DNA from 3 places in the Lactobacillus sp. B4007 genome. Region 1 is predicted to be linked to each of the others. Evidence: predicted binding sites of a transcription regulator. Region 1 holds the regulator's gene; each other region holds the start of a gene.
What was found. Region 1 encodes HrcA, which represses chaperone genes, less so after heat shock. Its sites were predicted from a motif close to TTAGCACTCNNNNNNNNNGAGTGCTAA; they were not measured.
Positions count from the first base shown of each region.

Region 2: the regulator HrcA is predicted to act here: its motif matches at 2,076-2,102, upstream of groES (co-chaperone GroES).
Region 3: the regulator HrcA is predicted to act here: its motif matches at 1,166-1,192, upstream of J3U54_RS01340 (Hsp20/alpha crystallin family protein).

Region 1 is NZ_JAFNPA010000003.1:232,933-236,205, forward strand. It holds gene truB (tRNA pseudouridine(55) synthase TruB) at 1-532, shown strand, start outside; gene ribF (riboflavin biosynthesis protein RibF) at 554-1,486, shown strand; gene hrcA (heat-inducible transcriptional repressor HrcA) at 1,626-2,675, shown strand; gene grpE (nucleotide exchange factor GrpE) at 2,688-3,273, shown strand, end outside.
Region 2 is NZ_JAFNPA010000001.1:16,570-19,842, forward strand. It holds gene groL (chaperonin GroEL) at 99-1,730, opposite strand; gene groES (co-chaperone GroES) at 1,747-2,031, opposite strand; gene J3U54_RS00085 (redox-sensing transcriptional repressor Rex) at 2,213-2,854, opposite strand; gene abc-f (ribosomal protection-like ABC-F family protein) at 3,168-3,273, shown strand, end outside.
Region 3 is NZ_JAFNPA010000001.1:268,714-271,986, forward strand. It holds gene J3U54_RS01330 (nucleotidyltransferase) at 1-543, opposite strand, end outside; gene greA (transcription elongation factor GreA) at 624-1,085, opposite strand; gene J3U54_RS01340 (Hsp20/alpha crystallin family protein) at 1,298-1,726, shown strand; gene J3U54_RS01345 (C1 family peptidase) at 1,871-3,187, shown strand; gene J3U54_RS01350 (nucleoside hydrolase) at 3,261-3,273, opposite strand, start outside.

The DNA.
Region 1 (3,273 bases):
TGTCCGGGTTAACGGTAAGCATCTATATGAATACGCTCGTGAGGGTATCGAAGTAGAACGGCCAAAAAGGCAAGTGCAAATTTTTGCCTATGATACTATGTCTGAACCGGTATTTGATTCAAAAACCGGTTTTCAAGAATTTGATTTTCAAATTGAATGTAGTAAAGGTACATATGTAAGATCCCTTGTTAATGACTTAGGCACCCGGCTCGGGGTTCCAGCCGTGATGAAAACATTACGCCGGACTGCAAGTTCTGGTTTTACCATTGATCAAGCGGTTAAACTTGATCAAATTATTGCTCATCCTGATGAAGTGATCAACTTTATTCAACCAATTGGTGCCTTTTTTAAGGACTATGAAACTTGCGATTTAACTAGTGGTCAATGGCTAAAAGTAAAAAATGGCAATTCAATCCCTTTGAAAACGAATGCAAAAAAGGTTGCATTAAGGTACAATAATAGCGTTAAAGCAATCTATCAAAAGGATGATGCTGTTTATCGCCCTGATTTGATGCTGTTACAAAACGAATAGGTGAAATGAAGGTTATTTATCGTGCACATTATCCATTTAACTTACCCCATCGGCGAAAAGCTATTTTCAACTAATATTATCTTAGCGCTTGGTTTTTTTGATGGCGTCCATCTCGGACACCAACAGTTAATTAAAATTGCCAAAAAAAAGGCAGACGACAAGCACTTGCCCTTGGTTGTAATGACCTTTGACCGTCATCCTAAAGAGGTTTACCAAAATTCACAAGTTACCTATATAGATAATTTAGGTGAAAAAGCCTATAAAATGCAAAAACTTGGTGTCGACTATTTATTGGTCATGCATTTTAATGAGCAATTTTGCCAGTTAACTGCACAAGAATTTGTTGATAACATTGTCGTCAAACTGGGTGCTGACACGGTAGTGGCTGGCTTTGATTATACTTATGGTCCTAAAGATATTGCTAATATGAAAAATTTTCCTAAATTTGCTAGAGGCAGATTTGAAATAATTGATGTTCCGAAACAATCTTATGATGGTCAAAAGATTGGCTCGACGGAAATTAAAAAGGCAATTACTGCTGGTCAGATGGACTTAGCACAAAAACTTTTGGGTGCGCCATATGTTATGTCTGGGACAGTAGGTCATGGTCTGCGTAATGGACATAAATTGGGCTTTCCTACAGCTAATCTAGTATGGGATACTAACAAAGTGGTGCCAAAGGTTGGCGTGTATGCAACCCGAACTAAAATTAAGGGTCAATGGTATGACTCAATGACCAGTGTTGGCTATAATGTAACTATTAATGATAATAAGAGGATTTTTATTGAATCTAATTTATTTGGATTTAATGAAGAAGCTTATGACGAGGACATGGTTATAAAATGGTACAAGTATACACGTGGTGAGATTAAGTTTGCTAACTTGAACGAGCTAAAAATGCAGATGAAACAAGATGAAGCTGAAATAAAGGCTTATTTTGCCCAGAGAAACTAATAAATTTTTCCGGTTAATTAGAAAACTGCATTTTGTCATAAAAAAGTTTAGCACTCGACTTGACATTCTGCTAAAAACTAGTATCATAATAATTGTTAGCACCTGATAAGTATGAGTGCTAAAAGTGAGGGCGATTTTTATGTTGACCGAACGTCAAGAATTAATTTTAAAGACAATTATTAATGATTTTACGCAAACGCATGAACCGGTTGGATCTAAAACGGTCATGAATCAGTTGCCAATTAAAGTTTCGAGTGCAACTATTCGTAATGAAATGGCTGCTTTGGAAGACAAGGGATTACTTGAGAAAACACACCTTTCAAGTGGACGCGTACCGTCTACTGAAGGGTATCGGTATTACTTAGATAATTTACTTGAACCTCTTCAAATCCCGTCGTCTGTTTACCAGAAAATTGTTAGTCAATTAGATCAGCCTTTTCACCAAGTCAACGAGATTGTACAGGAAGCTGCCAAAATTCTTTCTGACTTGACTAATTACACTGCTTTTGCAGAGGGACCCGAAAATAGTGATTTAACTATCACTGGCTTTCGAATCGTACCGTTATTTAATCGCCAAATTATGGCTATCTTGGTAACTAGTGATGGTAACGTCCATAGCCAAGTTTACAGCTTACCTTATAATGTTCACGGTGATGAAGTAGAAAAAGCTGTGCGGATGATTAACGATGAACTCGTAGGAAAAGCTTTAAGTGAGATAACTCCTACCTTGCTTAATCAGACCTTGGGTAAAAAGCTAACGAGTAATCATGTAAGCGAACTAATTGATTTAGTTGAAGATGTTATTAACGATGCTGCTAGTGAGCAGATGTATGTTGATGGTCAAATCAACTTATTGAATAATAGTTCGTTTGATGATGTTTCTAGCTTGCGTTCACTATATGAATTGATTGATCACAATGATTTGATTTCTAATTTTGTTGATGACAAGACTAATTCAGATGGTGGAAAATATCCGGTACGTGTAAGTTTGGGTTCTGAATTGTCAAATGATTTGTTAAGAGATTATAGTCTGCTTACGGCAGAGTATAGCGTTGGCTCCCATGGCAAGGGCATAATTGCTTTACTTGGCCCGAATAATATGCCATATTCACAAGTTATTGGCCTTTTGGAATACTTTAGAAATGAATTGGCTAAGAAACTACTTGAATATTATGGTAGGTTTAAATAAAGGAGGTTAGCCGTGAGTAAGGAAAAATATGTTAGCGAAAAAGATTTGGCCAAAGATAAAAGTCAAACAGAAAAAGCTAAAAAAGATGAAAAAAGCAAAGTAAGTACTAAGGCTGACGAACACAAAGATCAAAAATCCGCAGAAAAAAAGCTTGCGGAAAATTTAGTCAAAGCTCAAGAAGAAAAGAAAGACTTGGAGGACAAATTCCTTCGTAGTCAAGCGGAAATGCAAAATATGCAAAATCGCTACAATAATGAGCGTGCACAATTAATCAAGTATGAATCACAATCTTTAGCAAAGGATGTTCTACCAGCAATGGATAACCTTGAACGTGCCTTGAATACTAAAGTAGATGATGAAGCTTCTAAACAACTTAAAAAGGGTGTCCAAATGACTTTGGATTCTTTGATTAAGGCGATGAAGGATCATGGTATCAGTGAAATTGAAGCTGAGGGAGCTAAATTTGATCCTAATTTACATCAAGCAGTACAAACTGTAGAAGCTGAAAATGATGAACAAAAAGATCACGTTGTTCAAGTTTTACAAAAAGGATATTCATATAAAGATCGTACACTAAGACCAGCAATGGTTGTTGTTG
Region 2 (3,273 bases), on a different contig from region 1:
TTAAACAGCATTGTTATTATATTTATTTAAGTAGGTAAAATTAACAAATACACAAAAAAATCGCTCAACCGAGCGATTTTTATTTAATCTTTTTAAAATTACATCATTCCTGGAGCACCGGCACCAGCGGCAGCATTAGGATCAGCTACTGGTTTGTCTTCTGGAATATCAGCAACAACAGCTTCAGTTGTTAATAATAATGCGGCAATTGAAGCAGCGTTTTGAAGTGCAGTACGGGTAACCTTAGTTGGGTCAATAATACCAGATTCAACCATGTTCTCCCATTCGCCGTTAGCAGCGTTGTAACCAACTTCAGGGTCTTGACTTTGTAATTTGTTCAAGATAACTGAACCATCTTCACCAGCGTTTTCAGCAATTTGACGTACTGGAGCAGTCAATGCACGTAAAACGATGTTGATACCAGTTTGCTCATCAGCATTGTCGCCTTTAAGGTCTTCAACGTTCTTGATAACGTCAACTAATGCAGTACCACCACCAGCTACGTAGCCTTCGTCAACAGCGGCACGAGTTGAGTTCAAAGCATCTTCAATCCGGTAGCGACGTTCTTTTAACTCAGTTTCAGTAGCAGCACCAACATGAATAACAGCTACACCACCAGTTAATTTAGCAAGACGTTCTTGCAACTTCTTCTTGTCAAAGTCTGAAGTTGTTTCTTCGATTTGACTTCTGATTGAGTCTTCACGTTCTTTAATTGCTTCGTCTGAACCAGCACCATCAACAATAGTCGTTGAGTCCTTAGTAACAGTGATGCGACGTGCTTTACCTAATTGATCAATCGTTGTGTCCTTTAATTCAAGACCAAGATCTTCGGTAATAACTGTACCACCAGTAAGAGCGGCAATATCTTGTAATTGTTCTTTACGACGGTCACCAAAGCCTGGAGCCTTAACAGCAACAACGTTGAAAGTACCACGAATCTTATTCAATACTAAAGTAGGGAGTGCTTCACCAGAAACATCGTCAGCGATAATCAATAATGATTTACCTTGTTGAACAATCTCTTGCAATAATGGCAAGATGTCTTGAATGTTAGAAATCTTCTTGTCAGTAATTAAAACATATGGGTTGTCCAAATCTGCTTCCATCTTGTCGTTGTCAGTTACCATGTATTGTGATAAGTAACCACGATCGAATTGCATACCTTCAACTACTGATAATTCAGTTTCAATACCACGTGAGTCTTCAATTGTGATAACACCATCGTTACCAACTTTTTCCATTGCATCAGCGATTAAGTCACCAACTTCTTTTGAAGCAGATGAAACTGAAGCAACTTGCGCAATTTGATCTTTTGAAGAAACAGTGTGACTTACTTTATGTAATTCATCAACAACAGCCTTGGTAGCTTTTTCAATTCCGCGACGAACACCTACGGGGTTAGCACCAGCAGTTACATTCTTCATTCCTTCACGGATGATTGCTTGAGTTAACACAACTGCAGTAGTGGTACCGTCACCAGCAATGTCATTAGTCTTTTGTGCAGCTTCGGCAACTAGCTTAGCACCCATGTTTTCGTAGTGATCTTTTAATTCAATTGACTTAGCAATGGTAACACCATCGTTAGTAATTTCAGGATTGCCATAAGATTGCTCTAAGACAACGTTTCTACCTTTAGGACCGATTGTTGCCTTAACAGTATCAGCTAACTTATCAACACCCTTTAATAGGGAACGTCTTGCTTTTTCTGAGAATTTAATATCTTTTGCCATAATTTTCGCTCCTTAATTACTTAACCACTGCCAAAATATCTTTTTCATGAAGGACTAAGAATTTTTCACCTTCGTATTCAACGTTAGTGCCAGAATACTTGTCATATAGAACAACGTCGCCCTTTTCAACTGACATTGGGATCTTGTTGCCGTTTTCTGCATAACTGCCTTCACCGACAGCAACAACTTCACCTTCTGTTGGCTTTTCTTTAGCATTTGAAGCAAGGACGATTCCGCCTACAGTCTTTTCTTCTTCTTCTTTAACTTTTACGATCACGCGATCACCAATTGGTTGTAACACGTTTGTCCCTCCTAATTTTAATTTAAAATCATTTTTGTTATTTGTTAGCACTCTTATTAACCAAGTGCTAACTTACAAATATGATAATACCCCCTTTTAATAAAAAAAGCAAGAAAAAATTAGCACTTTTTTACTTAAAGTGCTAATTTTCTTTAGCCATTGCAGCGGCGGCTTTATAAATTTATCTATTCTTATCTTTATCCGAATCAAGGAAATAAATGAGGGTTTGTAATTCAGTCGCCAAGTCAACATTTTGAATTCTAACCCCGGTTGGGGCTGATAACCGAATTGGCGTAAAGTTCATAATGCCCTTAATGCCAGCTTCGACCATGTCATCCGCTGTTTTTTGTGCAGAATCTGACGGCACTGTCAAAATAGCGATGGTGATCTGTTGGTCACTCAGCTGCTTTTGCAATTCACTCATTTCATAAACAGGAACGCCACTCAAAATTTTGCCCGTAATTTTAGGATTAATATCAAAAGCACAGGAAATTCGGATGTTATTGCTTCGTTTGAAGTTATAGTTCAGCAAGGCGTGTCCCAAATTACCTACACCAACTAATGCAACATTAGTTAAAGTATCTTGATTTAAAATCTTTTTAAAAAAGGATAGGAGACTTTTGACATCATAGCCATACCCACGCTTACCCAAAGCACCAAAATATGAAAAATCACGACGGATTGATGCACTATCAACCTGAACTGCTTCTGATAATTCAGTAGATGAAACCTTTTCTTTACCAGCTTCATTCAGGATAATTAGGTAACGATAGTAAAGCGGCAGTCTCTTCGCTGTCGCTGTAGGTATTTTTATTTTTTCCATTTTAAAAAGCCTCCAACTTAATATCACTAGTGAGCTTTTTTGTGAATTCACTCATCAATTAATATTATTTTACCTATAACTTACTGATATTTGCAAATGTTTTTTCACAATCTAACACAATCACAAAACACGATTTTACTGTTAATTAACCCGCTTTACATGGTAATTAAAAAATTATTTGTAAATAACTGAGCAAATACTCGTAATCAATTTACTAATGATGAAAAAATAATTTTACTTAAAAAAGGCTTATTTCTCATGCAGTTGCCAGCAGTCTTGCCACATATGCTAAAATAGACTTTAGGTGAAAAATATGATAATTGCACAAGGACACGATTTAGAAAAACAATTTGGTGCCAATACGCTATTCAATCACGTTAATTTCTCGATTGATTCAAATGCAAGAATTGGCCTTGTAG
Region 3 (3,273 bases), on a different contig from region 1:
TGAATGGCGGTGCTTAGCAGAAATATCCATTGCTAGTTTGGCAAGAAGCGGATTTTCACCAATTCCGCAAGTAGTATATAAGCCCAACTTATCCCTAATCTCACACTGAATTTTACGTGCGACTAAATAGGGATCATCCCCAAACAAATGCCAAGATTTGGTCATATCGATCATACTTTCATCAATTGAATACGCATGAATATCTTCATCCGCCGCATACTCACGAAATATATCCAGCACTTGCATGCTGCGCTTAATATATAAATTCATGTGCGGATCAACCAGCAATAAATCAGGTGCATCTTTTTTAGTGGGCAAATCACGCACACGCATCACGTTAGTTAAACCATACTTTGCTTTTGCTAAAGGAGAAGCCGCCATAATTAACCCTGAACCATACTTGCTATCAGGCTGATGGGACACCACTGCCAGCACAGCCTTCATGGGATTAAGTCCTAGTTCTAGCGCCTCACAGCTTGCAAAAAATGACTTATTATCAATCATAAACACTACGCGGTGGGGTTCATAACGATAATCATACATTTTTTCCACTCCTTGTTACAAACCTTTGTTCGTCTAAAGTTAATTATACAAACGCTAGTTCGATTAATCAAGTGCAAAATTTAGTCAATTGCCATAATAGTAACGTGATATTCTCCCGCAGGCGCCATTACGCTAACTGTCGTATTCACCTCTTTTTTCATTATTGCTTGCCCAAGAGGTGAATCAAACGCAACCTTTCCGTCGGCAATATCTGCTTCCATCCGGCCAACTACTTTATACTTCTCTGTTTCGTCATCATCATCAAATTTAAGTGTGACTGTCTTACCAAGGTCAACCTTCCCATCAGCGGTTTTATCAACAACATCAGCATATTTTAGTTGTTTTTCTAAGTACCGCACGCGGCTTTGTAAGTGACCCAGATCACGCTTGGCCTCAGTGTATTCAGTATTTTCCGACAAGTCACCCAGTGCCCGGGCCTCTTGCAAAATCTTAATTCTGCGCGGACGATCCTTTTTCAATTCAGCAATTTCGTTCTTAATTTTTTGGTAACCTTCCGGCGTCATTTTCTGATAATAAACCAATATTTTTACTCCTTTTGTTTGTTAGAAAAAATTTTTCCACAAGCTATTATTACTGCCACAACAGTTTTCAGCTTTTATTTTTAGCACTCGAAAATAAAGAGTGCTAAATGCTTTAATTTTAATTTTCTAGGTACTATAATAATAACTGTAATGAGGAAATAGCAAACACCCCATTACAAAACTTAATTAAATTTGAAAGGAAGCTTTTTACTATGGCAAATGATATGATGAATCGGCACAATGACTTATTTGATGCGATGAACGATTGGTTTGATCTTCCAAGAAAATTTTTTGACGATGGCGATATGGCCAAATTAATGCAATCAGACGTTGTTGAAAATGATAAAGAATACATTATCAAAGTAGACATGCCTGGAATGGATAAAAACGATATTAACTTAAACTACAATAACGGCATTTTGAGCGTATCAGGCTCTAGAAAATCATTCAAAGACCTATCTAATGATAAGAATAATAGTCTTATTCACCGTGAAAGAAGCGAAGGTCACATTTCTCGCAGCTTCAGATTACCAAATGTGGTTGCAAGTGAGATCCATGCAAAGTATGATAATGGTGTATTGACTATTACTTTACCAAAACAAAGTTCTGGTCAAAGTGATAATTCAATTCAAATTGATTAACTTATTTAATAAAGATTGCAAGAAGTTCAAGATAAGTTGCCAATACAAATAATTCTCTAAAACGAGTTCAGCTATTGAACCCGTTTTTCTTTTGGCTTAAAATATAAAGTAATTTAAAATTAGATTAAAAAAGGAGAATTATTAATGGGACACAAAATTACTGTTCAAGAGCTTGAAAAGTTTGCGAACAATTTTAATGACAACCCCAAAAATCAGGTTGTTGCCCGTGCTGCTCAAAAAAGCGGCGTTTCGATGGCAGCTTATAACGAGCGGGTTCAAAATGAACTGACACGTGTTTTTTCAACAGAATTAGATACTGAAAATGTTACTAACCAACTTCATTCAGGCCGCTGTTGGGAATTTGCCACTCTGAACATACTGCGTCATCAATTTGGTAAAAAATATCACTGCAAGAATTTTACTTTTTCACAAAGTTATAATTTTTTCTGGGACAAAATTGAACGTGCCAACACTTTTTATGACAACATTTTGGCTACCGCTGATGAAAAATTAAATTCACGTACGGTTGAAGCCATCTTAGGCGGAGCCGGCGAAGATGGCGGACATTTTCATATGGGTGCTGCTTTAATCGAAAAATATGGTGTCGTTCCGTCATACGCCATGCCTGAAAGTTTCAACGCCAATAACACTGATGCGTTTGGCAAGACTTTAGGCGATAAATTGAGAAAAGATGCATTAGTATTGCGGGAATTGAAGCAAGCAGGCAAAGACAAAGAAGTCGAGCAAGCACGCGAGCAATTTTTAAGTGAAGTCTACCAGATGACGGCAATTGCAGTCGGTGAGCCACCAAAGAAATTTGACCTTGAATACCGCGATGATGACAAGAAGTACCACTTGGACAAAGACTTGACACCACTTGAATTTTTACACAAGTACATGGGCGAGGTTGACTTTAATGATTACGTTGTTTTAACTAACGCTCCTGATCGTGAATATAACAAGTTGTATGGCATTCCATTTGCTGATAACGTTGGCGGCGTCTGCAGAATTAAGTTCTTGAATGTACCGATGGAATACTTAGAAACTTACGCTGTTAACCAGTTAAAAGATGGTGAAGCTGTTTGGTTTGGTAATGATGTCCTTGTTCAAAGCGACCGCAAGCAAGGATATCTTGACAGCGATTTGTACAAGTACAGTGACTTATACGGCGTCGATCTCAGCATGTCAAAAGCTGACCGTCTACGGACCGGTTCAGGTTACGCCAGCCATGCAATGGTATTAGTTGGTGTCGATGAAGATAAAGGCCAAATTCGCCAGTGGAAAGTCGAAAACTCCTGGGGCGAAAAGAACGGTGACAAAGGTTTCTTCGTTATGAACGACAAATGGTTTAAAGAATATGTTTATGAAGTAGTTGTCCACAAAAAGTACCTAACTTCTGAACAAGTTGCCTTAGCCGAAGGTCCAGTAACTGACCTGCCAGCATGGGATTCAATCGCCTAAGCCTAAATATTTAAATAACTTAAAAGACGAAACTCGTTAAACGAATTTCGTCTTTTTTTTGTCATTATCAAACTTATTCTGCCCGC